4 regions of the Streptomyces sp. JNUCC 64 genome follow, and region 1 is predicted to be linked to each of the others. Evidence: riboswitches for the same ligand, from Rfam matches in the RefSeq annotation. Region 1 holds a riboswitch; each other region holds the start of a gene.
What was found. Region 1 has a riboswitch for cobalamin ahead of ACVWNX_RS02885 (GHMP family kinase ATP-binding protein). Riboswitches for the same ligand answer to the same signal wherever they lie in the genome.

Region 1 (7,730 bases):
GGGACAGGAACGCCGGGCGGCGCTCCTCGTCCACCCCGTGCACCAGGTACGCCTTGTTCGCCGGGAGGTACAGGGCCGCCCCGCCGCAGGTGAGGACGAGCGCGGCGACGGCCAGCGGCGGCCAGCGCAGCGCGAGGAGCAGCCCCGCGAACCCCGCCGTGCGGATCACCAGCGCCCACAGCATGGTCCGCCGCAGCCCGATCCGGTCGGCCAGCGCGCCGCCGAGGATCCCGCCGGAGAACTGCACCAGGGAGGCGACGGCGAGGACCGCGCCCACCGCGCCCAGCCCCATGCCGAGCCGTTCGTGCAGGAACACCGACATGAACGGCAGCACCATGAAGCTGCCGAGCGGGATCAGGAACGAGCTGAGCAGCAGGAAGCGCGCCCCGCCGCCCAGCGTCGCCAGGACGGCGCGCGGCGAGGGCCCGCCGGTGGCCGGGTCAGCCACCGCCGCCGCGCTCCGCGTCGGTGAGCGGCCGGGTCAGCACCCGTACCGCGTTCGCCGCCGCCACCGCGTGGTGGGTGGCGAGTTCGGCGGTCTCGGCCTCCGCGTAGACGATGCCCGCGTAGCCCCGGCTGTCGTCCAGGTGCTCGATCCGGTCGCCGGTCCGCTTGACCGGGTACCAGACGGGCGCGCCGGGCATCTCCGTCAGCCGTTCCAGCCCCTCGACGCCGGTGAACACCCCGGCCCGGTCGGGGTAGCCGAGGACGAAGGCGACGGCCGGGCCGCCGGGCGGGTCCAGGTCCATCAGCGCGGGCCGCACCCCCAGCGCGGTCTGCACCATCGCCTCGTAGACGTTGACCCCGAGGGACCGGCACAGGCCCTCGCCGACCAGGGCGCCCCCGATCCGCGGGTTGATCTCCACCACCTCGGGTCCGGTGGCGGTCAGGGCGAACTCGACGTGCGCGAACCGGTCGGTGTACCCGACGGCGGCGAGCACCCGGTCCAGCCAGCGCGCGAGGGCCGCCCGCCGCTCCTCGGGGAACGCCACCGGGAAGGCGGTGATCTCCTCCCGGAAGCGGGGCTCCCTCGACATCAGCCTGCTGGACACCCCGAGCAGCCGGGTGCGGCCCTCCCAGGTGAGGGTCTCGGCACTGTAGACCGGCCCGGCGAAGAAGGGCTCCGCGAACAGCCGTCCGGTGAGCCGCCGGTCGGCGGCTTCCGCCAGCGCCGCGTCCAGCGCGGCCTCGTCGCGCACCAGCCACACGTTCTGACTGCCGGTGCCCGCCGTGTCCTTGAGGACGGCGGGCAGTCCGGTCCGCTTGAGGACCGCGTCCCGCAGCTCGCTCCCGACCCCCGTCCCCGTCGCCTCGGTGGCGGGGGCCCGGGTCAGTCCGGCCTCGTACAGCGCCGTGCGGACCCGGGCCTTGTCGCGGGTCAGCCGCAGGACGTCCGGGGCGAGCCCGGGCAGCCCGAAGGCGGCGGTGAGTTCCGCGCCGACCAGGGTCCAGGTGTCGGTGGAGCCGATCAGCCCGCGCAGCTCCGGCAGCCGCTCCAGCGCGGCGGTGACGGCGGCGGTGTCGAAGGTGTCGACCTCCACCACGTCCAGCGCGCCCGGCTCCAGCCGTTCCAGTTCGTAGGCGTAGTACCCCGGGTCGCGGGTGAGCAGCACCAGGCGCTCCCCGAGCCGTCCGGCGGCGCGCGCCAGGTGCCCGAGGCCGAAGGTGAGCGATTCCAGGCAGGCCACGGTCACGCGGCGTGCTCCTTCCGGTCGGCCGGGCCCGGCGCGCGGTTCCACGCCATCGTGGACCACGGCATGGTCATCTGCTGGGGGGAGCCCACCTCGACCGGTTTCAGCCCGGCCGGGTCCAGGGCCTCGGCGTGCCGGGCGTACACCCGGGAGACGTAGCGGTGCCCGGTGTCCGCGCCGATCACCAGGTGGACGCGGTCGGGGTCCCGGCGCGCCTCGTGGAGGGCGGTGAGGTAGGCGGCGCCGGTGGACAGCCCGGCGAAGACCGCGTGGTCGCGCAGCAGGGCGACCGTCCCGGCCATGGCGTGGGTGAAGTCCATCCAGTGCACCGCGTCGTAGAGGTGGTGGCGGACGTTGTCGAAGACGATGGAGGAGCCGATCCCGGCGATGATGGCCTCCGGGTCGTGGTGGTCCTCGCTGCCGAAGGTGACGCTGCCGAAGGGCTGGACGCCGACCAGCCGGACGGACGGGTCGGTCAGCCGCAGCCGCTCCACCAGTCCGCCGGTCGAGGCGCCGGAACCGACCCCGCCGACGAGGGTCAGCTCCCGCCCCGGCAGCTCACGGGTCACCAGGTCGGCGACCTCCTGGTAGCCGAGGTAGTGGACGTCGTCGTGGTACTGGCGCATCCAGTGGACGTCCGGCCGGTCGGCGAGGATCTCCCGGACCCGTCGCACCCGCAGCTCCTGGTCCAGTTTGAGGTTCTCCGAGGGTCTGACGCGTTCCACGGTCGCCCCGAGGACCTCCAGCTGGGCGTGGGTGGTCTCGTCCACGGTGGTGGAGGCGACGATGTGGCAGCGCATGCCGTACCGGTGGCAGGCGAGCGCCAGGGCGTAGGCGTAGATGCCGCTGGAACTGTCGACGAGGGTCTGTCCCGGGCGGACCGTGCCCCGGTCGAGCAACCGGCGGACGGCGGCCAGAGCCGAGTAGACCTTCATCGACTCGAAGCGGAGCAGGACCGTGCCGGGGGCCAGCCGGACCAGGTCGGGGGTCTTGAGGGCGTCGGCGATGTGGGGGTGGATCACCCGTATCCTCCTTGGGCGAAGGCGCACTGGTGGCCGAGCGAGTGGAAGAACGCGGACAGCTCGTCCCTGGTCGAGAACCCGATCCGGTGGGAGAACAGGTATCCGACCAGCGAGCCGGTGTGGGCGACGAAGACGCCGTCGGCCCCGAACTCCTCGCGGTGGGCGAGGACGGTGTCGAAGGTCCGTTTCGGCAGGACCTCCTGGGCGAGCGCGGCACTGGTGGTCGACGCCCGGGCCACCGCGGCCGGGTCGCCGACGGCGAAGCCCTTGAGCAGGTCGCTCAGGCACCGCTCGTACTCCTGTCCGCGTCGCCGGTACTGCCGCAGCAGCAGGGGAGTGACGGCGGACGTGTCCACACCGCCCTGCTCGACGACGTAGGCGGTATGGAACCCGAGGGAGGTGCCGAGTCGACGCACCACCCGATGACGGGCACTGAGGTACAGCGCGAACTCGTCCAGGAACACGCTGTCGGCCCGCTCTATCCGGGCCAGCAGACCGGTGACGAGCCGGGGTTGCCAGGGCAGCGCGAAGATCCGGAACAGACAGCGCAGCGTGGCCACCACATCGGCGGTGGAACTGGCCATCCCCACCCCGACCGGCAGTTCCGAGTGGGTGCTCCAGCGGCCCGGCGGCAGGGCCACCCCGAAGTGCTCGGTGAACAGCCGCACCGCCGCCCGGGACTTGGGCCCGAGGGGCGAGGGGCCCGTCTCCCGCGCGCCGGGGGTGAAGTAGACCCAGGAGTGCCGGTCCACGGGGAACGACACCAGGGCGATGTCCGGCTCCGGCGAGGGGGCCAGGGGACCCTGGTACAGCTCGCCGAGCGTCCCGTGACAGACCCCGGCGAAGGTCCGGGGGGTCCGCCCGCCGCCCGGGGCGGTCACCCGCGCGGTCCGCGCGGCGGGGCCACCGCGGACGGCCGTACGGACGGACTGCTGTCGCCACCGGTCACGAACGCGTTCCTCCTCGTCGCCCGGGCCCGGACGACGGGGACAGGGGGAGCGGACCCGCCGCGCGCACATGACGGCCCGCCCGCACCGCTGACCCAGCCCTCGGGGCCGCCGTGGACAGCGCGTGCCGTCGGGGCACGCGCGCAGTGGCAGGTCTTCGGACTCGTGGGCACGTGCCCCGCGGGGGCGCCTTCCTACCGGCCGTCGCTTCCCGGCCCCGGAAGGAGCCAGTGCCGTGACGGCTTTCGTTCCCACTCACCGCTGCGGGACAGTCCCGGATTCGCACCGGGTTCCCTCTTGCGACGCGTCCCCGCGAACGGTGACGCGAACCGACTGCGCTTTCCAGCGTAGGGCGTCTACTCCCGGCCGCGACAGGGTGCCTCCGACGGCCATGGCCTGTTGTGATCCGTTCCGCCCAGGGGCTCGGAAGCGCCCGGAACGCCCGCCGGGGCGCCCCGGCACGGGACCGCGCCCCGGCCGGACTCCGCGCTCCGGAGGCGAAGTTGTCGCGAAACGCCCCCACGGACCGGCCCGGACACCCGCGCCCCACGGACGACCGGCCCGGGCCCCCGCCTCCCGGGCCGGTCGGGACGGTCACGCTCCCCGCGTCCGTCCCGGGGCCCCGCGCCGGTGGTACGCGAGCGCCACCACGGCCAGCAGCGGCCCCCAGGCCAGCAGCGGCAGATAGCAGAGGGAGAGCAGCGCCTGCTCGACCGCGCTGTGCCCGGGAGGGAAGTCGCTCACGGCGAGCGAGACCGCGAAGCCCACGGTGAGGACGGTCAGGGCCAGGGCACCGGTCAGGGCCGTGGCGGTCACCGCCCGTCGACGGGGCCGCCACCCCCCGATCACCGGGACCCAGCCCGGCACCACCTCGCCCCAGGGCCTCACCAGCCCCAGGGTCAGCAGCGCGAGCCCCTCGGACAACACGGCCAGGACGACCATGTAGAGGTCGGTGTGCCAGTGCTGCGCCCGGGCCTCGGCGGTGCCGAAGCCGGGCAGGGCGAGCAGCACCCCGACGCGCCACAGCCCGGAGGGCAGCACGACCAGGGGGACGGCGTGGGCGGCGAGGACGACGCGGCGGGGGACGGCGGCCGGCATCGGGCCGGCGGTGTCGTGTGTGTTCACCCCGCCAGGCTCGCCCGTACGCCACCCCGGCCGCGTCCCCCCGGAGTCGGCACCGGACCGCCGGGAGGCGGAGGGCCCCTCAGCCCCGGGAAGGACCCGGACCGGGCGGCTCCCCGGGGGACGCCGCCCGGAGGGGACGGCGCACCGAGGGGGACGCGTCCCCGGACACCGTCAGCCGGACGACAGCGGTGCCCTCGCGGCCGGCCGCGCGGAGGGCAGGTACGGGGAGTCCACCCGTATCGCCCAGCCCCGGTGCCGTCGGGCGTGGCAGGCCAGGGCCAGCACATCGAGGTCGAGGGCGGCGTCGGGGTCCCGCGGCCGGTCCGCCACCCGGTAGTGGTCGCGGTGCCGTTCCAGGGCGTCGGCCAGGGCGAGGTTGAAGCTCTCCTCGTCCCCCTCCGCCAACTGTGACAGCAGCACGATCGGAGGCATCGCGAACCCCCAGTCCCGGGACCGCTCCTGGACGGCCAGCGCCTCGTCCACGGCGGGGACGGGGTCGTCCGCGCGCAGATAGGCGAGCAGGGCCCGGCGGTAGGCCGCGAACGCCGACGGATCGCCCTCCAGGGCGCGTTCGCCGTCGACGACCAGCGGGGCCAGCTCCTCGCGGTTCCCGTCGATCAGCGCGTGCGCCATCGCGCGCTGCCAGGCACCGGCGTCCAGCGGGCGGCCGTCGGCCCTCCACCGGCTGTGCCGCGGCAGACGCTCCCCGTCCGTCCCCGGGCCCGTCCCGTCGCCGGGCCGGTCCACCACCAGGTGCCGGACGGCGAGTTCCGCGACCGCGTCGGGACGCCGGTCCCGTCCGTAGGCCCCGACCCGGGGCCCCGCTCCCTCGAAACCGGTGACCAGGGCGCGGGGCAGGTAGTCGGTCTCCAGCGGCGGCCACCAGCCCTCGTTCCGGTAGCCGAGCGCGGCGAGCGCCAACGGCAGCAGCGGCAGCAGGCTCGCGGGCCCGCCGCCCGGGCCGGGCCGGACCCCGGGCGCCGTCAGCAGCCGTGTCAGACACTCCCCGAAGCCCGCCCGGTCCCCGGCCGCCAGGGCCCGCAGCGCGGCGAGCGCGATGGTGTGCGGATGTTCCCCTGCCGGGGAGGACCCGGCCTCCTCCCGGGCGCGGACCCGGGCGAGCGCCTCGTCCAGCGCGGCCCGCTTGTGGTCCGCCGACGGCGGGTAAGGGGCGTCCTCGTCGTCCAGATCGTCCAGTACGTACACCATCAGACCGTGGATCAGCTCCGCCAACGGCTCGCCCCGCCGTGCGCGCCGGTCGTCCTCGCGCGCGAAGTGGAACGCCTCGCCGTGGCGCCGGGTCCGGTCGGTGAGGACCGCCAGGCAGAAGGCGTCCAGCCACCCTCCCGCCGTCACCCCCTCCGGCCCGTCCTCATCCGGTTCGCCCTCGCCCGGCTCGTACCCCATCCCGAAGTTGACGTAGTCGAGGAAGACGCTGAAGGAGACGTGCGGCCAGTACGCGGCGAACTGCACGGCGCCCGCGGCGGATTCGGCGGCGGCCTCCAGCACGGCGCGCGCCTCGGGGGAGTCGAGCGACGGGTCCGCGACGGACAGGGCGCCGAGGTAGTCGAGGAACTCGTCGGAGATCGACGACCACACCGAGGCGGTCATCCGCCCCGCCTTCGAACTGGAGATCACCAGACGGACGATGCGGTTGGTGGCGTCGTCCAGGACGGCCGGGACCTGGGCCTGCCCCACCGCGTGTCGTTCTCTCCGCACTGTTCTGTACTCCCGTTCGAGCCGTTGCGTAGGAGATCACCCTAGGTTCCGCCACTGACAACGCCCTTGGACCCGGGGGACGGTGACCGTTCCCCGCCCCCACCGGGACCGGGACGGCCGGGCGCCCCGGGAGCCGACGGCTGTACGGCCTCCGTCCCGGTCCCGGGGGGGCTCGGGATGAAGGCGGTACCGCCGATCGGCGCAAGGGCCGGTGGGCCGGGACGGGCGGGCCGGGGCGCCGCCCTAGGGTGCGCCGGGTGAATGGACGACGTGTCACCCGAACCCTCGCCGCCGCCCTGCTCGGCGGACTCGCCCTCGTCACCCCCGCCACGGCGGCGCCCACCGCCCCCGGCCAGGACGGCTGGTCACCGACCGGGGAGGGCATCACCGCGGGGATCAGCGGCGCCGCCCCCACCGGGGAGGGCACCCCCGCCGGAACGGACGTGCTGGTGGTCCACGACAACAAGCACCCGGCGGAACCCAAGGTCTCCCTGGTCCGGTTCACCACCGGCCTCGCCCCCTCCGCGAGCGTCCTGCGCTGGGAGGGCGACCGGGACCCCGTGGACCTGGAGGCGCTCACCGCCGTGCCCGGCGTCCGGGGGGAGTTCGTCGCGCTGGAGAGTTCGGGCCGTGGCTACCACCTGCGGCTGGCGGGCGACTCGGTCTGGGCGCTGCGGCAGTTCACGCTGCCCGGTTCCCCGGCCGCGACCGGGGACGGCAGCTGGTCGCCCACCGGTGACAACTACGAGGCGTTCGCCCTCACGGGGACCCCGTTCGGCGGGCTGACGGCGGTCTGGGCCCACCGGGGCCAGGACGAGGACCCGGCCGTGCTGAACGCCGCCGCCCTCGACTGGGGGAGCCTGTCCTTCGGACCCCGGAGCTCCGCGCCGGTACGGGTCTCCTACCCGGCGGCGGACGTCCGGCACATCAGCGACCTGGCGGTCTCCCCGGCCGGGCGGCTGACGGTGACCTCCGCCTCCGACCCCGGCAACGACGGTCCCTTCGACTCGGCGGTGTACGACGCCGGACGCCTGGTCACGGGCGGCCCGGACGGTCCGAGTCCGGCGCCCGCCGCCCGTCCCCGGCGGCTCGCGGTGTTCCCGGGCCACAAGATCGAGGCACTGGGCTGCGGCACCGCCACCGGGGCCGTCCTCGGCACCGACGACGAGAACGCCGGGGGCTCCGTGAGGCTCGCCGCGCTCTGCCCGACGGCCTGAGGGAGGACG
Region 2 (7,730 bases), 6.8 Mb from region 1:
GCGGCCGCGGGCAGCGCCCGGCGGTGGTCGGCGCCCACCAGCAGCCGCACGATGTGCGGCATGATCAGACCGACGAATCCGATCTGGCCGCTGACCGCCACGATGGTGCCGATCATCAGGGCGACGACGGTGAACATCCCCGCCCGGAAGCGGTGCACGTCCAGTCCGAGCGCGGTCGCCGCCTCCTCCCCGGCCAGCAGCAGGTTCAGCGGACGGCTCACCCCCAGCAGCACCGCCGTCCCGGCGAGCACCACCACGGCCGGGATCCAGAGCATGTCCCAGGTGGTGCCCGCGAGTCCGCCGAGCATCCAGCGCAGCGCGGACTGCGTCTTGTGCGGGTCGTTCGAGGTGACGATGAGGAAGCTGGCGAGCGCCGACAGCACCTCCGCCATCGCGACGCCCGCGAGGACCAGCCGGATGGTGGTCATCCGTCCGCCGGACCTGGCCAGCAGGTACACGGCGACCAGCGCGGCGAGCGCCCCGCAGAACGCGGCGATCGGCAGGGTCGCCAGCCCGAACACGGTGATGTTGAGGACCAGGACGGCGACCGCGCCGACCGACGCGCCCGAGGAGACCCCGAGCAGCATCGGATCGGCCAACGGGTTGCGGACCAGGGCCTGCAGCGCGGTCCCGGCGACGGCGAGTCCCGCGCCGACGACCGCGCACAGCAGCACCCTCGGCAGCCGGACCTCCATGACGATGGTCTCCCGCACCGGGGTCCAGTCGACCTCGGCGAGGCCGGGGTGGATCCGGTGCAGCAGGATGCTCCACACCTGTCCGGCGGGGACCCCGACCGAGCCGACGGCGACGCCCGCCGTCGCCGCCACCAGCACCAGCGCGGCCAGCCCCGCGAGGACCAGCGGATAGGGCGCCCGGACCCGCCCGGTCCGTCCGACCCGCCCGGGGGCCGGGTCGGACGGCTTCGCGGTGTCCGGCGCGCCGAGGGCCGCCGTGCGGGGCGCGCCCGTCACCGGAAGCGGGCCGGGTGCAGCTGGCGGGCGAGGTCGGTGACGCCGGACGGGACCCGGACGCCGAGCACGGTGGAGGAGAGCGGCAGCACCGCGAACCGCTTGTTCTTGATCGCCGGGACGTCCTTCAGCGCGGGGTTCGCGAGCAGGAACCGCTTCTTCTGGGCGACGGTCTGGTCGCCGTAGTCGTAGATGACGATGGCGTCCGGGGCGCGCTCGGCGACCTGCTCGAAGGAGACGTCGCCGAACTGCTTGTCCAGGTCGTCGAAGACGTTCTTGCCGCCCGCCTTCTCGATCATCTCGTTGCCGATGCCCGCGCCGCCCGCGGTGAACGCGGTCTTGTCTCCGCTGTCGTAGACGAACACGTCGACGGGCTCGACCTCGCCGAGCTTCTCCTCGACGGAGCCGAGGGCGGCACGGACCTTACGGATCTCCCGATCCGCCCGGTCCGGCACTCCGAAGATCTTCCCGACGGTCCGCAGTTCCGTCTCGATCAGCTTCATCGTCACCGGCCCGGAGGGGCACTCCTCGACGTTCACGTACGAGTCGACGCCCGCCTTGGTGAGGGCGGCCCGGCCGCGCCCCTCCTTCTCGTCGAAGCCGCTGTCGAAGCCCGCGTAGGCGAAGTCGGGTTCGGCGGAGAGCAGTGCCTCCACCGACGGGTACTCGTCGGAGATGACCTTGACGCCCTGGTAGGCCCGCTCGTACTCGGGGAGGATCTCGTCGTCGAGGTAGGCGGTGCCCGCCATCGACTTCTCCAGCCCGAGGGCCAGCAGGATCTCGGTGACGTGCTGGTTCAGGGTGACCGCGCGCCGGGGCGGACGCTCGTAGGTGGTCTTCACCCCGCAGTTCTCGACGGTGACGGGGAAGCCCTCGGGGGCGTCGCCGGACGCGCCGGACTTCCCGTCGTCCCCGCCCCCGCCGGTGCCGCAGCCCGCCATCAGGAAGACGGCGGCGGTCAGCAGGGAGACAGAGCGTCTGCTCATGGTGTGGTGGTCCTCTCACCGCGCGACGGCACACGAGGGTGCGCCCGCGCGGTCGGTTCGTGGGATCAGCGGCCGTCGACGGACGGGGCGGCGGTACGGGCCCGCCGGGGCGGGTCGAAGACGTACAGGTCCAGGACGTCCGGCGGCTCGGCGACGCCGGGGCCACCGGCCCGGACCCAGGTGATGACGTCCTCGGTGGCGGCGGGGTCGTTGACGAGGCCGAGCCAGACGGGGCGGGCTCCGGCCGCGCGTCCCGTGGCGGACGGGCGCACCACGATCACATTGGCCTGGTCGCAGACGTCCAGACAGTCGGAGACCGTCACCTGTGTTTCATCGCGCAGCCGCGCGAGTTGCGCGGCGTGGTCGACACCGGGCAGTTTCCTGGCGCTGCCGCAGCAGCAGTCGCGGCACACCACGACCCGGCACGGCACCGGATCGTCGGCCGACGGCCCTTCGGGCATCCCGACTCACTCCCCCCTCTGGGGAGATCCGCCCCAGTTCTGTCGAGGAGGCGACCGCGTGAGTCTCCTGGCTCTCGGGTCTGCGCTCGCCCCGCCCTTCCCACCCGCGTAGGGGCAGTGGGCCGTTCGGGGTCCGCTCGCCGATCACAGTGGCGGGACCGCACCGGATTCGCACCGGTTTCCTCGTTCCGCCGTCGCCTTTCCGCGTCATCATGACAGACCGGGCGCCCGGACCGGTACGTCCGGGGCGCGGTTGCCGCGCAGGTCACACGGCGGGCGGCGAACGGCCCCCGGCGCGGGCGGCGGCCGACCGCCCGCGCCGGAGGGGTGGTTCAGGCGGCGACCAGGGCCGGGGCGGCGCCGGGTCCGTCCACCCAGTGGGCGGCGAGGTCCCGGCGGGCCCGGGCCACCCGGGAGCGGATGGTGCCCACCGGGCAGTCGAGCACCTCCGCGGCCTCGGCGTAGGAGAGGCCGAGGAGCCGGGTCAGGGCGAACGCCTGCCGCCGTCCGGGTTCCAGGGCGTCGAGCGCGTCCATGAAGGCCACCGACTCCTCGAAGCCGGGCAGATGCCGGGGCTGGGCGCGTTCGGCGGCGGTCAGCCAGTCGGAGGTGTCGGCGATCCGGGGGCGGGCGGAGGCCCGGCGCAGCCGGTCCACGACGACCCGGCGGGCGATGGCGAGCAGCCAGGTCCGGGCGCAGGAGCGGCCCGCGAACCCGCTGAGGCTGGTCAGCGCGCGCAGGAAGGTCTCCTGCGCCAGGTCCTCCGAGCCCGGTACGTCGGTGGTGAGGTGGGCGACGAACCGCCGTACGTCGTCGTAGGTGGCGTGGACGAAGAGTTCGGCGGCCCGCCGGTCGCCGAGTCCGGCGGCCAGCGCCCAGGTGGTGATCTCCGCGTCGCGGTGGGCGTGGCGGTGCGCGGTGGCGCCGCCGCGCGGAGCGCTGGTCAGGATGGTCCTTGGTGCATAAGGCATGACAAATCGTCCTTCGCGTCCGGGAGGAGCCCGGTAAGGGTGAGGAAAACGGATCAGTCGGAAGTCCCTGGCCCGGACCGCCCGTTCCCGTCGGTCCCGCGTGGGGTGGGGGAGGAAGGGAGGGGGTCGGGCCGGAACGCCGACGGGGGGTCAGGACGCGAAGGAGGGAGGGCCCCGCCGGGGAGTCGCGCGCAACAGTGCGAGCGGGGTGGGCAGCCGGTCGGAGCCCCGGTGGTCGGTGGGCCACGGGGTGGTCATGGGCAGGGCGTGCGCACCGCCCAGCGTCATCGCGACGAACCGCGGCAGCAATCCCCCGAGGAACAGCGCCAGCGCCCGGCCGAGTTGGGCGAGGGAACGTTCCCCCCGCCAGAGCCACCAGCCGCACACCACCCCGGCGAGCGCGTGGGCGCCCGCCATCCCCGAGGTCAGCGCCGCGGGGTCGAACAGGCTTCCCAGCGCGCGGAGTACGGCGTCCCCGGCGTCGGTCGCGGCCGTGCCCCCGTGTTCCCCGGAGGTGACGACGGACATCCGGTGCCCGGTGTGGGCGCCGTGCGCCGCCGTGGGGTCCGGACCGTGCGCCAGTCCGAACAGGGTGTGCAGCATCAACTGCGCCGCCGCGCTCGCCCCGATGACCGTCGCGGCGGAACGTTCCCGCCGGGCCAGCCGCCAGGCGAGCAGCGTCATCGGGACCAGGGCGAGGAGATAGCTCCGGAGCGTGGGGGAGGTCCCCGACGCCAGGTCGTGTCCGAGCCCGGACACCACGACGCACACGGCGACGAGGACCGCCGTGTGGGCGACGCGGAGTGCGGTTCCGGCTCCCATGGTGGTCATGGTGCCAGCGCGATACGGGTCCGGGGTAAGGGCTTTGACCGGACAGTTGGCGCGTTCGAGCCCGTTTCCGGACAGCCGGTTACTGTGACCCATGTCACAGAAGATCGCCGGGAACCTTCCGCCTCCCGCATCCGACTACTGGGGCGACTCGTCGGGTCCGTCCCCACGCGGCCCGCTGCCACACGACGGAAGGTGAGCCCCCACCATGAACCTCCCGAAAGGCCGTGCCGCTTCCGATCCGGAGCCCCTGTCGGCGTCCCGCGCCATCCCGGAACAGCAGGGCCCGCCAACGCGGACCCCGCCCCGCGTCACCCTTCGCTCCGATCTGCGCGCCAGCGCCCTCGACGGCGGCGTCGCGCTGCTCGTCACGGCCGCCGTCTTCGTCCTGCTCTACGTCCGGATCAAGGCCGGGACCTCGTCCACCGTCAGCGTGATGCCGTTCATGTCCGACGCCGGGGCCTTCTGGATGTACTTCCTCAGCCAGGCGTTCGGCTGGTCGGCGCTGCTGTGGGCGTGGTTCACGGTGCTGCTCGGACTGCTGCTCTCCGGCCCCCGTCCCGCGTGGCTGCCGCTGTCGGGGCCCAGGCTGGAGCGTCTGCACCGCACCACCAGCCTCAACAGCATCGCCCTGATCGCCGCCCACGCCCTGCTGTTCGCGGCGGAGTTGATCCGCTTCGACTCGGGCGCCTGGTACGCGCGCACCGCCACCGCCTTCGTCGAGACCTTCGTCCCGGGCGGCTACGACTCGGGCACCGGCAGGATCGCCATCCCCATCGGGCAGGCCGCCCTCTACCTGGCGATCCCGCTCGGTCTGCTCTTCTACGTCCGTCACCGGATAGGGGCCAGGACCTGGCGGGTCATGCACCGCTTCGTCCTGGTGGTGTACGTCCTCAGCGTCTGGCACACCCTGCTGTACGGCACCAACGTCTGGTACGACGGCTGGTTCCGCACCACCGTATGGCTGCTCCAACTGCCCGTCGCCGCACTGTTCCTGGCCCGGCTGCTCCGGCCCGCCCGCCGCTCCCAGCGGCTCGCCGGGCCCGTCGCCCACCAGGGGTCCCGGACCGGATGGGCCCTGCGGCTCACCGGACGGCTGGCGGCCCTCGCCGTCCTCGTCGCCCTGGTCGCGGTCCCGCTCAGCGGCCGGGACGGGGGCCGCGTCCAGCCGCCCGCCGACACCACCTCCTCCCACACCGAACACGACCACGACTGAGGGCTTCGCTCCGTCCGCCTGTCCCCGCTCCGTCCGTCGGCCCCCGCCCCGTCCGCCGGTCCCCGGCGTGCCCGCCCCGTCACCACCCGGTCCGTCCGGGGGTGGCGGGGCGTTCGCGTGCCCGGTGGCTTCCCGGCGCGGGGGCGTCCGCCTCCGGTGACCGCCCGGGAGGAGCGCTCCCGGGTTCGATGGCCCGCCGCCCGCCGCCCGCCGCCCGCCGCCCGCCGCCCGCCGCCCGCCGCCCGCCGCCGGGCCCGTTCTCCCGTCCACGTCGCCGCCCCCGGCCCCCCGGCCCCCGGTCCTGATCTCGGCGGTTCGCGCCTCTCCGGCCAGCGCTTCCTTCGCTCCGAAGGCTCCCTCGCGCCCTGACCTCCGGGCCGGAGAGTGACTCCCTCAATACCCCCAGGGGTATTTGTTATGGTGAAGGAAGAAATACCCCGGGGGGTACATGAGAGGGGTACGTCGAGAGGAGTGTGGGCCGTGTTCTTCGTGGACACCCTGGAGTTCGCCGGACTGGGCAACCGCAGCTATCTGGCGGGCGGCCCGGAGGCCGCCGTGGCCGTCGATCCGCCCCGTGACGTCGACCGGGTCCTCGCCGCGGCGGCGCGCCGGAACGTCCGGATCGCGTACGTGGTGGAGACCCATCTGCACAACGACTACGTGACCGGCGGCCTGGAGCTGGCCCGGATCAGCGGGGCGCGCTACCTCGTCCCCGCCGCGGCGTCGGTCTCCTTCGACCGGGTGCCCGTCGCGGACGGCGACACCGTCCGCGTCGACCGGGGGCTGACCCTGCGGGCGATCGCCACCCCCGGCCACACCCCGCACCACACCTCCTACGTCCTGACCGAGGACGGCCGCGACGTCGCCGCCTTCACCGGCGGCTCGCTGCTGATCGGCGGGGTCGGCCGCCCCGACCTGGTCGAACCCCGGCTCACCGAGGAACTCGCCCACGCCCAGCACGCCTCCGCACACCGTCTCGCGGACACCCTCGCCGACGACGTCCCGGTGCTGCCCACCCACGGTTTCGGCAGCTTCTGCGCCTCCGGAACCGGCGAGGGCGGCGCCTCCACGATCGGCACCGAGCGTCTCGTCAACGCCGCGCTGACCCAGGACGCGGAGACCTTCGTCGCCGCCCTGCTGGCCGGGCTGGACGACGTCCCCGCGTACTACGCGCACATGGGCCCGGCGAACGCCCGGGGCCCGGCGCCGGTGGACCTGACCCCGCCCCGCCCCGCCGACGCGGACGAGATCGCCGCCCGGCTCGCGGCGGGGGAGTGGGTGGTGGACCTGCGCGGCCGGGTCGCCTTCGCCCAAGGGCACGTCGCCGGATCGCTGAACTTCGAGGGGGACGGCAAGCTCGCCACCCATCTGGCCTGGCTGATCCCCTGGGGCAAGCCGGTGACCCTGCTGGCGGAGACCCCCGAACAGATCGCCGAGGCCCAGCGGGAGCTGGTCCGGGTCGGCATCGACCGGCCCGCGGCCGCCGCGAGCGGTTCGCCCCGCACCTGGATACGCGAGGGGGACACCCTGGCGGCCTTCCCCCGCGCGACCTTCGCCGACCTGGCCGCGGCCCGCGCCGGATCCTGGGGCGCGTCCGCGTCCGGGACCGGTGCCGGAGACAACCGCGACGGTGACGGGGACGGGACGGCGGGTCCGGTGGTCCTGGACGTCCGCCGGACGTCCGAGCACGCGGCGGGCGCGGTGACCGGAGCGGTCCACATCCCCCTCCACGAGCTGCGCGGGCGTCTCTCCGAGGTGCCCCCGGGCGTGGTGTGGACGCACTGCGCGGGCGGGATGCGCGCCGCGATCGCCGCCTCGCTGCTGGACGCGGCGGGCCGTGCGGTGGTCGCCGTGGACGACGGCTTCGACGCGGCGGTGGCGGCCGGACTGACCCTGCCGCGTGACGGCGCCCGCACTGCTGGGGACCCCCCGGCGACCGCCCCCGCCCGGACCGTCTGACCGTCCGGACCCCCGCCGCCCCGCCCCGCGCGGGGCGGCCCGTCCCCACCCGGAGTGACCATGTGCTCCCCCCGCCGGACGCCTTCCGGCCCCTGTTCCCGCCCCGGCGGCCCCGCCCGCGCGGCCCGGCCGACCCGTACCACCCGTTTCGCCCGCGCCGTCGGATCTCCCGGGCGCGCCGGGCCTCCCGGGCCCTTCGGGCCTCGTGGTTCCCTCGGGCGTGCCGGACCCTTCCTGCCTCCCGGATCTTCCGTCCGCGCCGGGCGCGCCGGATCCCTCGTCCGCGCCGTGCCGCGCGCTGTCGTCCGCCCCGGCGGCCCGGCATGAGCGAACTCGTCCTC
Region 3 (7,730 bases), 5.9 Mb from region 1:
GCCGTTCGCCGTTCGCGGCTTCCGGGCTTCCGGGCTTCCGGGCTTCCGGGCTTCCGGGCTTCCGGGCTTCCGGGCTTCCGGGCTTCCGGGCTTCCGGGCTTCCGGGCTTCCGGGCTTCCGGGCTTCCGGGAGCGGACGGTCCGGGGAGCCCGTCCGTTGCGGGCCGTTCACCTTCCGTCCCCCGGGCCCGGACCCACGGTGAACGGCCCGGAACGGAGAGGTGAACGGGCCGGCGGAGCGGGCGGCGGGCGGGCCGGGGAACGGGTGTGCCGGGGTGGGCGGAGGCGGCGCGCGGGGGCCCCGGTCCGGATGGGGTTTCGGCGGTCCGGAACGGCGGGCGGACGGATTCCGCTTCGCACCGTGACGGCGTCGTGACGGCACCGCGCCGCGTTCCGGCCCGGCCGGGGCCGCGGAGCCCCGGTGCCGGGCGCCGCGAGGGGCGCCTCCGCCCGTACGGGACCGCCGGGCGGGTGACGTTCCTTACTCAAACGTGACAAAGAGGACAGTTGGTTCGCTGAACGGGAAGAGCGTCGTACAGTCGGATGAGGTGGTGAACGGACCTCCGGTACGGCATGGCAACCGCTTGTACCGGAACCGCCGGAACCCCTCCGTTTCGGGCCCGTGAAGCCCTCCGGCGACCCGGCCGCGACATGCGGAACCGCCCTGCTCCAGATCGGGTCACCGCGATGCCTGCCTCAGTTCATCTTCCGTTCACTCAGGTTGCCTACGTTCCAACCGCCACTGACGTCCAACAGAAGCCTGGGTAAATGGAAAACATCACGCTCCTCCTCGGAATCGTGATCGTCACCGCTCTCGTGTTCGATTTCACGAACGGTTTCCACGACACAGCCAACGCGATGGCGACGACCATCTCGACAGGCGCAATGAAGCCCAAGACGGCGGTGGCCATGTCCGCCGTGCTCAACCTGGTCGGTGCCTTCCTCTCGGTCGAGGTCGCCAAGACGATCTCCGGCGGCATGATCAATGAGGACGGCATCTCACCTGAAGTGATCTTCGCGGCGCTCGTCGGCGCCATCCTCTGGAATCTGCTGACCTGGCTCCTGGGTCTGCCCTCCAGCTCCTCCCACGCCCTCTTCGGCGGCCTCATCGGTGCCGCGGTCATGTCGGCCGGCTGGGACTCGGTGAACGGTTCGACCGTCGTCACCAAGGTCCTGATCCCCGCCGTCGCCGCGCCCCTGGTGGCCGGTGTGGCCGCGATGCTCGCGACCCGCCTCACCTACAAGATCGGCGCCAAGGCCGACGACAAGGCGACCTCCAAGGGCTACCGCATCGGCCAGATCTCCTCGGCCGGTCTGGTCTCCCTGGCGCACGGCACCAACGACGCACAGAAGACCATGGGTGTCATCACCCTGGCGCTGGTCACCGGTGGCGTGCTGGTGCCCGGGTCGAACCCGCCCTTCTGGGTCATCGCCTCGGCCGGCATCGCCATCGCGCTCGGCACCTACCTCGGCGGCTGGCGCATCATCCGCACCATGGGCAAGGGCCTCACGGACCTCCAGCCCCCGCAGGGCTTCGCCGCCCAGACCAGTGCCGCGACGGTCATCCTGGCCTCCTCGCACCTGGGCTTCTCGCTCTCCACCACGCAGTCCTGCTCCGGTGCCGTGATGGGCGCGGGCCTCGGCCGCAAGGGCGGGGTCGTCCGCTGGTCGACCGCCACCCGGATGTTCGTCGCCTGGGGTCTGACCCTGCCCGCGGCGGCCGTCGTCGGCGCCCTCGCCGAACTGCTCACCAAGCAGGGCACCTGGGGCGTCATCGCGACCGGCGCCCTGCTGATCGGCGGATCGACCGCGATCTGGATCATCTCCCGCCGCGAGGTCGTCGACCACACCAACGTCAACGACGTGGACACGGACGAGCCCGCGGGCGTCGTCACCACCGCCATCGCCGCGGTGACCCCGCCCCCCGCCGGTCCGGTCGGGGACACCACCACCGCCACGGGCGACCTCACGGCGACCGTCCCGGCGGAGAACGGCCCCTCGACGGAGTCCGCCCCGCGGACCGCCAAGGTGTAAGGAACCTCCATGAAAATCGACTGGGTAGCACTCGGCTCCGTGTTCGGGGTCAGCCTCGTGGTCACGGTGGCTCTCGTGGGCCTGTTCACCCTCGGGATCGTGGGCCTCTCCAAGCGGGAGACCGCGCTCGCCGGGGAGGGCGGCGCCAAGAACGGCTCGGCGGCCCTCGCGGTCACCGGCGCGTACGCCTGCTTCGCCCTGTGCGTCGCCGCCGTCGCCTACGGCATCTACCTGATCGTCGCCTGACGTCAGGACCGCGTTTTCCCCGACGGCCCGGTGGGTCACCGTTCCCAGGACGGTGACCCACCGGGCCGTCGGTCGTACGGGGCCGACGGACCCGCCCGTACCCCCAAGAGCCGGTGCCCGGCCGCCCGGGGCCGGTGGCCGGACCGGGTTCCCGGCCGCATGTGGGGCTTCACACACCGCGCCGCCGCAGGTCAGCGCCCGGTTGACGGGTGTTCTCGGGGCGTGGTGGACTGCCGGGGCCATTACGGCGGCAGCAGAGGAAGCCGGTGCGAATCCGGCGCGGTCCCGCCACTGTCACCGGGGAGCCTCCCCCACACCGAACGTCACGGCCGCACGGCTGGAAGACCGGGGGCGGCGCCGATCCGGGGAGCCAGGAGACTCTCGCCGTCGTTTCCGTCGACCCAGGGCGCGGACCCTGAGTGAGGACACAGCGATGCCGGGGCGCCCGTCTCCCGGTCCCGAGCGCCGGTGCGCGGGACCCCTCCACCGTCCACGCGTCCCCCGGGGCCGGGCGGGCTGAGCCGATGCGGGCCGGGCGAACCTTCGCGTACGGCGCCACCGCCGGACTGATCGGCGACCTCCTGTTCGGTGACCCCCGACGGGGCCACCCGGTCGCCGCCTTCGGTCGTGCCGCGGGCGCCGTCGAACACCTGTTGTGGCGCGACCACCGGGGCTGGGGCACCGTGCACACCCTGTTGTGTGCCGGGGGCGCGGCGGGCGCAGCCGCGCTGGCCGCGCGCGCCGTGGCGCCCTCGCGCGCCGCCTCGGTGGCGCTGACCGCCGCCGCCACCTGGGCCGTCGTCGGCGGGACCAGTCTGGGCCGGGAGGCCCGTGTCATCGGCGAGGCGCTCGCGGCGGACGATCTGACGGCCGCCCGGCGGCGGCTGCCCCATCTGTGCGGCCGCGACCCCGAGGCGCTGGACGCCGACGGCATCGCCCGCGCGGTCGTCGAGTCCGTCGCGGAGAACACCTCCGACGCCGTGGTCGGCGCGCTGGTGTGGGGGGCGATCGGCGGGGTCCCCGGGCTGGTGGGCTTCCGCGCCGTCAACACCCTGGACGCGATGGTCGGCCACAAGTCGCCGCGCCACCGCCGGTTCGGCTGGGCCTCGGCCCGTCTCGACGACGTCATGGGCTGGCCGGGGGCCCGGCTCACCGGCGCCCTCGCGGTGCTCGCCGGGGGTGCCCCGGGGTCCGCCGCGCGGACCTGGCGCGCCGACGCGGGGAGCCATCCGAGTCCCAACGCGGGCGTCGCGGAGAGCGCGTTCGCCGGGGCGCTCGGCGTCCGGCTCGGCGGCACCCTCTCCTACGCCGGACGGGTGGAGCACCGGCCGGTCCTCAACGGGGGCGGCCGTGCCGTGGCGGTGGCGGACGTGGAGCGCGCGGTACGGCTGTCCCGGCGGGTCGGCTGGCTGGCCCTGGCGGTGTGCGCGGCCGGACGCGGGGCGCTCTCGGTCCGCGCCGCCCGGCGCGCCGGGGCCGTCGCCACGGCCGCCGCCACGGCGGCCGGGAGCGGTGGGGCCGCGAAGGCCGCGGCCACCGTCATCGGAAGGGGTCGGTAGGGGTGCGGGGCGGACTGCTGGTCGCGGGGACGACGTCCGACGCGGGCAAGAGCGTGGTGACCGCCGGGATCTGCCGGTGGCTGGCGCGCCAGGGCGTCAAGGTGGCGCCGTTCAAGGGGCAGAACATGTCCCTCAACTCCTTCGTCACCCGGGACGGCGCCGAGATCGGCCGGGCCCAGGCGATGCAGGCGCAGGCCGCCCGGGTGGAGCCCAGCGCGCTGATGAACCCGGTGCTGCTGAAGCCCGGCGGGGACCGCACCAGCCAGGTGGTGCTGATGGGCCGTCCGGTCGGGGAGATGAGCGCGCGCGGCTTCTTCGGCACGCGCGGCGGCCCCGACGACGGCCGCCCGGTGCCCGGCGGGCGGCGGGCGCTGCTCGGCACGGTCGTGGAGTGCCTGGAGGAGCTGCGCGCCACCCACGACGTGGTGGTCTGCGAGGGCGCGGGCAGCCCGGCCGAGATCAATCTGCGGCGCACGGACATCGTCAACATGGGCGTGGCCCGGGCCGCCCGGCTGCCGGTGCTGGTGGTCGGGGACATCGACCGGGGCGGGGTGTTCGCGTCCTTCTTCGGGACGACGGCACTGCTGGCCCCCGAGGACCAGGCGCTGGTGGCGGGTTACCTGGTGAACAAGTTCCGGGGCGACGTCTCGCTGCTGGAGCCCGGACTGGAGATGCTGCGCGGGCTGACCGGCCGCCCCACCTACGGGGTGCTGCCGTTCCGGCACGGGCTCGGCATCGACGAGGAGGACGGGCTGCGGGTCTCCACGCACGGCACGGTCCGCGGGGCCCCGGCCGCTCCCCCGGTGGGCGCGGAGGTGCTGCGGGTCGCGGTGTGCGCGGTGCCGCTGATGTCGAACTTCACGGACGTGGACGCGCTGGCCGCCGAACCGGGGGTGGTGGTCCGCTTCGTGGACCGTCCGGAGGAGACCGCCGACGCGGACCTGGTGGTCGTCCCGGGCACCCGGGGCACCGTGGGCGCGCTGCGCTGGCTGGAGGAGCGGGGGCTCGCCGGGGTGCTGCGCCGCCGGGCCGCCGAAGGCCGTCCCGTCCTCGGGATCTGCGGCGGCTTCCAGGCGCTGGGCGAGCGGATCGAGGACGAGGTGGAGTCCCGGGCGGGCACCGTCGACGGCCTCGGTCTGCTGCCGGTGCGGGTGCGGTTCGCCCGGGAGAAGACCCTGGCCCGGCCGTCCGGCGCGGCGCTGGGCGAGCGGGTCGAGGGGTACGAGATCCACCACGGGGTGGCCGACGTCCTCGGGGGCGAACCGTTCCTGGACGGCTGCCGGGTGGGCGCGGTGTGGGGCACCCACTGGCACGGTTCGCTGGAGTCGGACGGCTTCCGGCGGGCGTTCCTGCGGGAGGTCGCGGCGGCGGCGGGGCGCCGGTTCGTCCCGGCGCCGGACACCTCGTTCGCGGCGCTGCGCGAGGAACAGCTCGACCGGCTCGCCGATCTGATCGAGGAGCACACCGACACCGACGCGCTGGGCGCGCTGATCGCCTCGGGTCCGCCGCCGGGGCTGCCGTTCGTCCCGCCGGGCGCGCCGTGACGGCCGCCCCGGTGGCGGGGCCCGCGGCCTCCGGACCCACCGGCCCCGGACCCGCCCGTACGGGCCGACCGCGCGTCGGCGTCGTCCCCGTCACGCACGGCACGGGAGCCGCTCGCGTCATGAACGCCGCACACGGCACCGGCACCGCTCGCCTCATGAGCGCCACGCACGGCGCGGGTACCACACACAACGCGGGCGCCACCCGCGTCATGAGCGCCACGCACGGCACGGGTACCGCCCACGGCACGGGCGCCACGTACGACCCGCACGACACGCACCTCACGCACGACCCGCACATCACGACCCCAGTACCGTCCACGCCCCGCGCGGGCCGCAACGACAGGGAGGGCCACGGGTGACCACCCCGTATCCATTCACCGCCATCGTCGGTCAGGACGACCTCCGGCTGGCACTGCTGCTGAACGCGGTGTCGCCCGCCGTCGGCGGCGTCCTGGTGCGCGGCGAGAAGGGCACCGCGAAGAGCACCGCGGTCCGGGCCCTCGCCTCGCTGCTGCCGGAGGTCGCGACGGTCACCGGCTGCCGCTTCTCCTGCGCGCCCGACGCGCCCGACCCGGGCTGCCCGGACGGCCCCCACGAGGTGGGCCCGGCGGCCCGGCGGCCGGCGCGGATGGTGGAACTGCCGGTCGGCGCCTCCGAGGACCGGCTGGTCGGCTCGCTGGACATCGAACGGGCCCTCACCGACGGGGTGAAGGCGTTCGAGCCGGGACTGCTGGCCGACGCCCACCGCGGCATCCTCTACGTGGACGAGGTCAACCTCCTCCACGACCACTTGGTGGACCTGCTGCTGGACGCGGCGGCGATGGGCGCCTCGTACGTGGAGCGCGAGGGCGTCTCCGTGCGGCACGCGGCGCGGTTCCTGCTGGTCGGCACGATGAACCCGGAGGAGGGCGAGCTGCGGCCGCAGCTGCTGGACCGGTTCGGGCTGACCGTCGAGGTGACGGCGGACCGGGAGCCCGCGCGCCGGGTCGAGGTCGTCAAGCGGCGCCTCGCGTACGACGACGCCCCCGGGGGCTTCGCGGAGCGCTGGGCCGGTGAGGAGGCGGCGCTGCGGGAGCGGATCTCGGCGGCCCGCGCCCTGCTGCCCTCGGTACGGCTCGGGGACGGCGCGCTGCTGCGGATCGCGGCGGTCTGCGCGGCCTTCGAGGTGGACGGCATGCGCGCGGACATCGTGATGGCGCGCACCGCGACGGCGCTGGCCGCGTGGGCGGGCCGGACGGACGTCCGCACCGAGGACGTCCGGCGGGCGGCCCTGCTCGCGCTGCCGCACCGCAGGCGCCGCAACCCGTTCGACGCGCCGGGACTGGACGAGGAGAAGCTGGACCGGGTGCTGGACGGGTTCGGCCCCGACGACGAGCCGGAGCCCGAGCCCCCGGCCGGACCGTCCGGGGAGCAGGACGCCCCGGACCCGGACGACGCGGCGGGCCCGGACGACGCGGCGGGCCCTGAGGACGGGGACGAGCCTGACCCCGATCCGGACGGCCCCGGCGGCCCGGGCGGAAGCGGTCCGGACGACGGTCCCGGCGCCCCGCCCCCGCCCCGGAACGCGCCCGAGCAGGAGCCCCCGGCCCGGCCCACCGACGACGCCGACGCCCCGGAGGCCCCCGAGGGACAGCCGGTGGGCGTGGCCCCCGAGCGCCCCGCGACGGCCGCCGGCGAACCCTTCCGCACCCGGACGCTGACCGTGCCCGGGCTCGGCGAGGGCGCGGCCGGGCGCCGTTCCCGGGCGCGCACCGAGCACGGCCGGACCACCGGGGACCGCCGTCCCCGGGGCGCCCTGACCTCGCTGCACCTCTCGGCGACCGTCCGGGCCGCCGCCCCGCACCAGCGGGCGCGCGGCCGGTCGGGCCCCGGGCTGGTGGTGCGCCGGGACGATCTGCGGCAGGCCACCCGGGAGGGCCGGGAGGGCAATCTGGTGCTGTTCGCGGTGGACGCCTCGGGTTCGATGGCGGCCCGGCGGCGGATGAGCGCCGTCAAGGGCGCCGTGCTGTCGCTGCTGCTCGACGCCTACCAGCGGCGGGACAAGGTCGGGTTGGTGACCTTCCGGGGCGCGGAGGCCGCGCTCGCGCTGCCGCCGACCTCGTCGGTGGACACGGCGGCGGCCCGGCTGGGCTCGCTGGCGACCGGCGGCCGGACCCCGCTGGCGGCGGGGCTGCTGCGGGCCCGCGAGGTGCTGCGGGTGGAGCGGCTGCGGGACCCGGCGCGACGGGCGCTACTCGTCGTGGTCACCGACGGCCGGGCGACCGGCGGGGTGGAGCCGGTCGGCCGGGCGGCGCGCGCGGCGCGGCTGCTGGCGGCGGACGGGGTCGCCTCGGTGGTGGTGGACTGCG
Region 4 (7,730 bases), 330 kb from region 1:
GGCGGCCCCACCCACCGCGTGGACGGACGGCGACCCGACCCGCGCACCCGGTGGATCCGATGGACCCGGCCGCCCAGCGTCGCGACCGCTCCACCACGGCCCCCGCCGTCGGCCCTAGGTCCAGCGTCCGATCACACCGCACCCCTCCCGCTGTTAGCTTGCGATTGCACATCATTCGCAAGAACGTCGGAGGACGTCGACCATGGCGATCTACACGCTGCCCGAGCTTCCGTACGACTACGCGGCGCTTGAGCCGGTGATCAACCCGCAGATCATCGAGCTGCACCACGACAAGCACCACGCGGCGTATGTGAAGGGTGCCAACGACACCCTGGAGCAGCTCGCCGAAGCACGTGACAAAGAGCAGTGGGCCTCGATCAACGGTCTGGAGAAGAACCTGGCCTTCCACCTCTCGGGCCACATCCTGCACAGCATCTACTGGCACAACATGAACGGCCCGAAGGACGGGGGCGGCGGCGAGCCGACGGCCGCGGACGGGGTCGGCGACCTCGCGGACGCGATCACCGAGTCCTTCGGCTCCTTCGCCGGTTTCAAGGCCCAGCTGACGAAGGCGTCGGCGACGACGCAGGGTTCGGGCTGGGGCGTCCTCGCCTACGAACCGCTCAGCGGCCGTCTGATCGTCGAGCAGGTCTACGACCACCAGGGCAACGTGGGCCAGGGATCGACCCCGATCCTCGTGTTCGACGCCTGGGAGCACGCCTTCTACCTCCAGTACAAGAACCAGAAGGTCGACTTCATCGACGCCATGTGGGCCGTCGTCAACTGGCAGGACGTGGCGCGGCGTTACGCCGCCGCCAGGGAACGGGGCGACAGCCTGCTTCTCGCCCCCTGACCCCGGGGACGCCGCCCCTCCCCCGCCCACCAGCGGCAACGGTGAGGGGCTCCCTCGCACACCCGCCCGAGGAAGCCCCTCACCACCGGACGCCCCCGACCACGCCCGGCGACTGCGCCGCCCCGGTCAACCCCTGCCGAGAAGGGCGGCGAGGTGGCGGGCGGTGCGGGTGGCGTCGCGTCCGGCGCCCCGGAGGGAGTTGGAGGTGAGGCCGCGCTGCCACTCCAGCCCGGCGAAGGCGAGGCCCGGGTGGGCAAGGGAGCGGCCCTCGCGGTGGCGGGGGCGCCCGGCCCGGTCGAGGGCGCCGTCGAGGCCGGTGAGATAGGGCAGGTCGGGGCGGTAGCCGGTGGCCAGGACGATGGTGTCCACCGCCTCCCGCGTTCCGTCCGGCCAGATCACCTCCGCGCCCTCGGTCCCGGTGAACACGGGCCGGCGGTCCGGCTCCCGGCGGGCGAGGGCGGCCCGGTAGCGGCCGTCGTCGATGACCGGGGGCGAGGGCGGGACGCGCAGCAAGCGGCCGAGCGGCGCGCGGTCGACGCCGGTGCGGGTGAGCCAGAAGTGGAGGTCGCGGCCGAGGATGCGTTGCGGGGCGTACCGGACCGGGCGCCGGGTGGCGAGCGTGACCCGGGCGACGACGGCGAGTTCGGCGGCGATCTGGACGGCCGAGTTCCCCGCGCCGACCACGATCACGCGCCGCCCGGCGAAGGGGGCGGGATCACGGTAGTCGGCGGCGTGCAGGACGATTCCGGTGAAGGCGTCGAGACCGGGCAGGTCGGGGCGGTACGGGCGGCCGAAGGAGCCGGAGGCGGCGACGACGGCCCGCGCCGCCAGCCGTTCCCCGTCGGCCGTCTCCACCTCGAAGCCGTGACCGTGGCCGTGGCCGGTGCGACGCACGGCGTGGACCCGGCGCCCGGTGCGGATGTCGGCGTCGAGGCGGTCGGCGTAGTCGGCGAGGTAGGCGACGACCTCGTCCCGGCGCGGGTAGCGGTCCGGGTCCCCGGGGAACGCCGGTCCGGGCAGGGAGCTGTAGCGGGCGGGCGTGAAGAGGGTGAGGCCGTCGTAGTAGCGGGGCCACGCCCCCACGGCCCGGCCCGACGCCTCCAGGACCACCGCCCCCAGCCCCTCCCCGGCCAGGGCCCGGGCGGACGCCAGCCCGGACTGGCCACCCCCGATCACCACCACGTCAGCGCGCTCCACGACGACCTCGTTTCGATATCTGTCTATGTTGACGCCCATCGAAGCAGTTGCCATGCTGGGAGGGCAAGCCATCGACAAACGTCGAACCAGCAAGGGGTAACCGCCGTGTCCGCGTCCTCCATCACCGTACCGCCCGTCGTCGTGATCGGCGCCGGTCCCATCGGGCTGGCAGCCGCCGCCCACCTCACCGCCCGCGGTGTCGACACGCTCGTCCTGGAAGCGGGACCGGCCGCCGCCGACGCGGTGCGCCAGTGGTCGCACGTACGGCTGTTCTCCCGCTGGAGCGAGGTGATCGACGACGCCGCCGCCGAGCTCCTCGCCTCCACCGGCTGGACCGCTCCCGACCCGGTCGGGTACCCGACCGGCGGGGAGTGGGTCGAGGACTACCTCCAGCCGCTGGCCGACGCCCTCGGGGACCGGGTCCGCTACGGGACCTGGGTCACCGGGGTCTCCCGGGCCGGACGGGACCGGATCGTGGACGCCGACCGCGAGGCCCGGCCCTTCACCGTCCACGTCGAGCACCCGGACGGCCGGGAGGAGCGCCTCACCGCGCGGGCGGTGCTCGACGCCTCCGGCACCTGGTCCACCCCCGCCCCCGCGGGCGGCGACGGACTGCCCGCGCTCGGCGAGAGCGCCGCCGCCGACCGCGTCTCCTACCGCGTCCCCGACCTGACCGACCCGGCCGTCCGCGCCCGGTACGCGGGCGGACGCACCGCCGTCATCGGCACCGGCGCCTCCGCGTTCACCGTGCTGGCCTCCCTCGCGGACCTCGCCCGCGCCACGGACGGCAGAGGGACGAAGGCGGTGTGGATCCTGCGCCGGGGCCTCTCCGGCGCCACCTTCGGCGGCGGCACCGCCGACCAGCTCCCGGCGCGCGGCGCCCTCGGGCTCGCGGCGCAGGCCGCCGTCGCGGACGGCCACGCGGACGCGGTCACCGGCTTCCGCACCGAGGCGATCGAGCGCGACGGCGACGGACGCCTCGTCCTGGTCGCGGAGGACGGACGCCGTCTCGACCCGGTGGACGAGGTCATCGTCCTCACCGGACTCCGCCCCGACCTGTCCTTCCTCTCCGAGATCCGCCTCGGTCTGGACGAACGCCTCCAGGCGCCGACCGCGCTGGCCCCGCTGATCGACCCCAACCAGCACTCCTGCGGCACCGTCTACCCCCACGGCCACCGCGAACTGGCCCACCCGGAGAAGGACTTCCACCTCGTCGGCATGAAGTCCTACGGCCGCGCCCCCACCTTCCTCGCCCTGACCGGCTACGAGCAGGTCCGCTCCGTCGCCGCCGCCCTCGCGGGCGACCCCGCCTCGGCCGACCGGGTCGAACTCACCCTCCCCGAGACCGGCGTCTGCGGCGGCTCCGGCCTCTACGACGCCCCCGGCACCGCCACGGACGGCGACGGAGACTGCTGCGGCGCGCCCGGGCCCCGGCCCGTCACCCTCGCCCCGGCGACAACGGCGGCCGGGAGCCGGGAGACCGGGGCCGGGGGACGGCACTCGTAGTCCCCCCTACGCCCGAACGCGCCGCCGCGCGGGAGCACGGTTCACCGGCCCCGCACCGGGAGGACCCTCCGCGACGGGAGGGCTTCCCGCGACGCGGATGGCACACAGGGCGCACAGAGCACAGGGAACACGCAGGGCACACAGACGTCACGGGGCACCGCGCGGCTCGCGGTGGCCGGAGCGGACACCGCAGGCCGCGCCACGCGATGTGCTCCCCGTCACCCTCCGCCCGCCGGGGATCCCCGCGTCGCGCCGCAGCCCGTAAGGTGATCTCCAGCAGTCGGTTCGCCCCGTCCGCCAGACGGGGTGTCGCAAGAGGGAACCCGGTGGGAATCCGGGACTGCCCCGCAGCGGTGAGTGGGAACGACCGCCGTCATACGCACTGGGTCCGGACGGACCTGGGAAGCGACGGCCAGTAGGGGTCCGCCGGACGAGTCCGGTGGGCGTGCCCGTGAGTCCGAAGACCTGCCGACCGCCCGCGCGCGGACCGTTCCGCGCGCGGACATCCCGGTGACCTCGTGGGCGGGTCGGCGTACACACCAGACGGAACGGCCGTGCCCCCGTGGCGCGGATCGTCGCCGTCCGGTTCGTCATCCCCTTCGCGCTCTCGTCCCGTCACCGGGCTCAGGGATTCATCTCGCGAAGGAGATCTCCGTGACCACGAAGTCCGCAGCCGCGGCAGCACGGGCCACCGTGTACGGCTACCCCCGCCAGGGCCCGCGCCGGGAACTGAAGAAGGCGATCGAGGGGTACTGGAAGGGCCGTGTCACCGCCGACGCCCTCCGGGACACCGCCGTGGAACTCCGGCGGAACACCTGGCGGCAGCTCGCCGGAGCCGGTCTCCACGAAGTGCCGACCGGCGACTTCTCGTACTACGACCACGTCCTGGACACCACCGTCATGGTGGGCGCGATCCCCGAACGGCACCGCGCCGCCGTGGCGGCGGACGCCCTGGACGGCTACTTCGCCATGGCCCGGGGCACCCAGGAGGTCGCTCCGCTGGAGATGACCAAGTGGTTCGACACCAACTACCACTACCTGGTCCCCGAACTCGGGCCGGACACCGAGTTCAGCGCGGACTCCGCCAAGCAGGTCGCCGAGTTGACGGAGGCCCTCGGCCTGGGGCTGACCGCCCGTCCCGTCCTGGTCGGCCCGGTCACCTATCTGCTGCTCGCCAAGCCCGCGCCCGGCGTCCCCGCCGACTTCGAGCCGCTCACCCTCCTCGACCGGCTGCTCCCCGTGTACGCCGAGGTCCTCGCGGACCTGCGCGCCGCCGGGGCCGAGTGGACGCAGCTCGACGAGCCCGCCCTGGTCCAGGACCGCACCCCAGCCGAACTGAACGCCGCCGAGCGGGCCTACCGGGAGCTGGGGGCCCTCACCGACCGGCCCAAGCTGCTCGTCGCCTCCTACTTCGACCGGCTGGGCGAAGCGCTTCCGGTCCTGGCCAAGGCGCCCGTCGAGGGGCTGGCACTGGACTTCACCGAAGCCGCCTCGGCCCAGCTGGAGGCCCTGGCGGCGGTCGGCGGACTGCCCGGCAAGCGGCTGGTCGCCGGGGTCGTCAACGGCCGCAACGTCTGGATCAACGACCTGCGGGCGTCCCTGTCGACGCTCGGCACCCTCCTCGGACTCGCCGACCGCGTCGACGTCGCCGCCTCCTGCTCCCTGCTGCACGTGCCGCTGGACGCGTCCGCCGAGCGGGACGTCGATCCGCAGATCCTGCGCTGGCTGGCCTTCGCGAAGCAGAAGACCGCCGAGGTCGTCACCCTCGCCAAGGGCCTCGCGCAGGGCGCCGACGCCATCACGGCGGAACTCGCCGCCAACCGCGCCGACCTCGCCTCCCGCGCCGCCTCCCCGATCACCCGGGACCCGGCGGTGCGGGCCCGTTCCGGGGCCGTGACCGACGCCGACGCGCGCCGCTCCCTGCCCTATGCCGAACGGGCCGCGGCCCAGCGCGCCCGCCTCGGGCTGCCGCTGCTGCCGACGACCACCATCGGCTCGTTCCCGCAGACCGACGAACTGCGGGTGGCCCGCGCCGATCTGCGCGCCGGACACCTCGACGCGGCCGGGTACGAGGAGCGGATCAAGGCGGAGATCCAGGAGGTCGTCTCCTTCCAGGAGAAGGCCGGGATCGACGTCCTGGTGCACGGCGAGGCCGAACGCAACGACATGGTGCAGTACTTCGCCGAACAGCTCACGGGCTACCTCGCCACCCAGCACGGCTGGGTCCAGTCGTACGGCACCCGGTACGTGCGTCCGCCGGTCCTGGCCGGGGACGTCTCCCGCCCCGAGCCGATGACGGTCCGCTGGACGTCCTACGCCCAGTCGCTGAGCGACCGCCCGGTCAAGGGCATGCTCACCGGGCCGGTCACCATGCTCGCCTGGTCCTTCGTCCGCGACGACCAGCCGCTCGGCGAGACCGCCCGCCAGGTCGCCCTCGCGCTGCGCGACGAGGTCGGCGACCTGGAGGCGGCCGGGACCTCGGTGATCCAGGTGGACGAGCCCGCGCTGCGCGAGACGCTGCCGCTACGGGCCGCCGACCACACCGGCTACCTGGCCTGGGCCACCGAGGCGTTCCGGCTCACCACCTCCGGGGTCCGTCCGGACACCCAGGTCCACACCCATATGTGCTACGCCGAGTTCGGTGACGTCGTCCAGGCCATCGACGACCTCGACGCCGACGTCATCAGCCTGGAAGCCGCCCGCTCCCATATGCAGGTGGCCCGGGAACTCGCCGCCCACGGCTATCCGCGCGAGGCCGGACCCGGTGTCTACGACATCCACTCCCCCCGCGTACCGGGCGTCGAGGAGGTCGCCGGGCTGCTGCGCACCGGCCTGGAGGCCATCCCCGCCGAACGGCTCTGGGTCAACCCGGACTGCGGGCTGAAGACCCGGGGCTGGCCCGAGACCCGCGCCTCGCTGGAGAACCTGGTCGTCGCGGCCCGCACCGTCCGGGGTGAACTCCCCTCCTCCTGACGCCGGTCCCGTGGGGCCGGGGCGCCGCCAGCGCCCCGGCCCCGCACGCGTACGGCGTCACCCGGCCGGGGACCCCCTCGCCCCGGACGCTCGGGGCGCGGGGGTCCTTCGTCGTGCCGCCGCTCAGGAACCCCAGCGCAGGGCGATGGTGTCCCCCACGTTGATCACCCTCTCGCGGAGGGCGCCGGTGAAGGCGGAGCCGTCGACGCTGGCCTTCCAGGTCTGGGAGCCGCTGTTGGCCTTGCCGTTGACCGAGGTGATCGCGCCGGTGCCGGAGGCCGGTGCCACGGAGGTGACGCAGCCGGACGGGGCGGCGGAGGCCGTCGCGGCGGCCAGGACGGCACCGAGGGTGGTGGTGGCGCCGGTCGGGGTGAGGGTCACCGAGCAGACCTTGAGGTTGCCGGCGCCGTCGTCGACGCTCAGCGCCAGCTCGGTGACGGTTCCGGGCGTGAACGCCGGCTGGGCGACCCAGCGCGGGGCGCCCGGGGTGACCGGGGTCGGGGGCGCGGTCGTGAATCCGCCCCCGGCGACCGCGCGGAGCGCGTCGATCGACGCGTACGGGGAGGGCGCGGTGTCGGACGGCTTGTACTTGAAGCCTCCCGCCGGGTTGTACTGGTGGGCGATCGGGAAGTCGACCGGGGTCTTGCCGTTCGCGGTGAGGAAGTCGCCCGTCTGCGGGTCGATGCCGCAGGCGTTCAGTCCGGCGACGCCCCATCCGTTGGAGCTGGTGTTGACCCCGTACAGGGAGGCGAACGCCCCGGTGCCGGGGACGAGTTTCCCCTTGAGGAAGTTCTTGGCCCGCACCACGTCCGGGTCGGTGCGGGGAACGCCCGAGACGCAGAGCGCGGCCAGCCCGGCGCCGGTCATGTCGATGTCGCTCGGGGAGTTGAGGGCCGTGGGGTTCCCTTCGGCCTTGCCGTAGGTCCAGCCGCCGTCGACGTGCTGATTGGCCCGGAGGCGGGTGACGACCGCGTCGGTCAGCCGCTGGGGCACGCGCGCGCCGCCGGACTGGGTCTTCGCGCCGCCGAGGGCGAGCGCGGCGAACACGGTGCCGTTGAAGTTGGCGGAGGGCCCGAAGTATCCGGCCTCGGCGGTCTGCCAGTGGGCGTAGACGTCGGCCACCAGGTTGCGGGACGCGGAGACGCGCGCGGGGTCGATGCCCGCCGCGTAGGCGTTGAGGACTCCCCGCTCGTAGTCGGTG

Region 2: it holds a riboswitch for cobalamin, as region 1 does, so the genes downstream of both, ACVWNX_RS31180 ((2Fe-2S) ferredoxin domain-containing protein) here and ACVWNX_RS02885 (GHMP family kinase ATP-binding protein) in region 1, are expected to answer to the same signal.
Region 3: it holds a riboswitch for cobalamin, as region 1 does, so the genes downstream of both, ACVWNX_RS27410 (cobalamin biosynthesis protein) here and ACVWNX_RS02885 (GHMP family kinase ATP-binding protein) in region 1, are expected to answer to the same signal.
Region 4: it holds a riboswitch for cobalamin, as region 1 does, so the genes downstream of both, metE (5-methyltetrahydropteroyltriglutamate--homocysteine S-methyltransferase) here and ACVWNX_RS02885 (GHMP family kinase ATP-binding protein) in region 1, are expected to answer to the same signal.

Annotation. Positions count from the first base shown of each region.
Region 1 covers NZ_CM137015.1:756,781-764,510, reverse strand. Annotated here, with positions in the region: gene ACVWNX_RS02900 (MFS transporter) at 1-448, opposite strand, end outside; gene ACVWNX_RS02895 (ATP-grasp domain-containing protein) at 441-1,694, opposite strand; gene ACVWNX_RS02890 (cysteine synthase family protein) at 1,691-2,713, opposite strand; gene ACVWNX_RS02885 (GHMP family kinase ATP-binding protein) at 2,710-3,594, opposite strand; cobalamin riboswitch at 3,792-4,010, opposite strand; gene ACVWNX_RS02880 (hypothetical protein) at 4,255-4,785, opposite strand; gene ACVWNX_RS02875 (immunity 49 family protein) at 4,957-6,483, opposite strand; gene ACVWNX_RS02870 (hypothetical protein) at 6,762-7,721, shown strand.
Region 2 covers NZ_CM137015.1:7,535,818-7,543,547, forward strand. Annotated here, with positions in the region: gene ACVWNX_RS31170 (FecCD family ABC transporter permease) at 1-860, opposite strand, end outside; gene ACVWNX_RS31175 (ABC transporter substrate-binding protein) at 968-1,954, opposite strand; gene ACVWNX_RS31180 ((2Fe-2S) ferredoxin domain-containing protein) at 2,020-2,415, opposite strand; cobalamin riboswitch at 2,476-2,635, opposite strand; gene ACVWNX_RS31185 (sigma-70 family RNA polymerase sigma factor) at 2,748-3,386, opposite strand; gene ACVWNX_RS31190 (hypothetical protein) at 3,537-4,217, opposite strand; gene ACVWNX_RS31195 (ferric reductase-like transmembrane domain-containing protein) at 4,423-5,430, shown strand; gene ACVWNX_RS31200 (MBL fold metallo-hydrolase) at 5,911-7,389, shown strand; gene ACVWNX_RS31205 (sulfite exporter TauE/SafE family protein) at 7,713-7,730, shown strand, end outside.
Region 3 covers NZ_CM137015.1:6,647,727-6,655,456, reverse strand. Annotated here, with positions in the region: gene ACVWNX_RS27420 (inorganic phosphate transporter) at 768-2,033, shown strand; gene ACVWNX_RS27415 (hypothetical protein) at 2,043-2,279, shown strand; cobalamin riboswitch at 2,489-2,682, shown strand; gene ACVWNX_RS27410 (cobalamin biosynthesis protein) at 2,804-3,838, shown strand; gene ACVWNX_RS27405 (cobyric acid synthase) at 3,841-5,382, shown strand; gene ACVWNX_RS27400 (hypothetical protein) at 5,502-5,741, shown strand; gene ACVWNX_RS27395 (putative cobaltochelatase) at 5,738-7,730, shown strand, end outside.
Region 4 covers NZ_CM137015.1:428,589-436,318, forward strand. Annotated here, with positions in the region: gene ACVWNX_RS01625 (superoxide dismutase) at 203-853, shown strand; gene ACVWNX_RS01630 (flavin-containing monooxygenase) at 980-2,050, opposite strand; gene ACVWNX_RS01635 (NAD(P)-binding domain-containing protein) at 2,156-3,556, shown strand; cobalamin riboswitch at 3,821-4,043, shown strand; gene metE (5-methyltetrahydropteroyltriglutamate--homocysteine S-methyltransferase) at 4,211-6,529, shown strand; gene ACVWNX_RS01645 (prenyltransferase/squalene oxidase repeat-containing protein) at 6,653-7,730, opposite strand, start outside.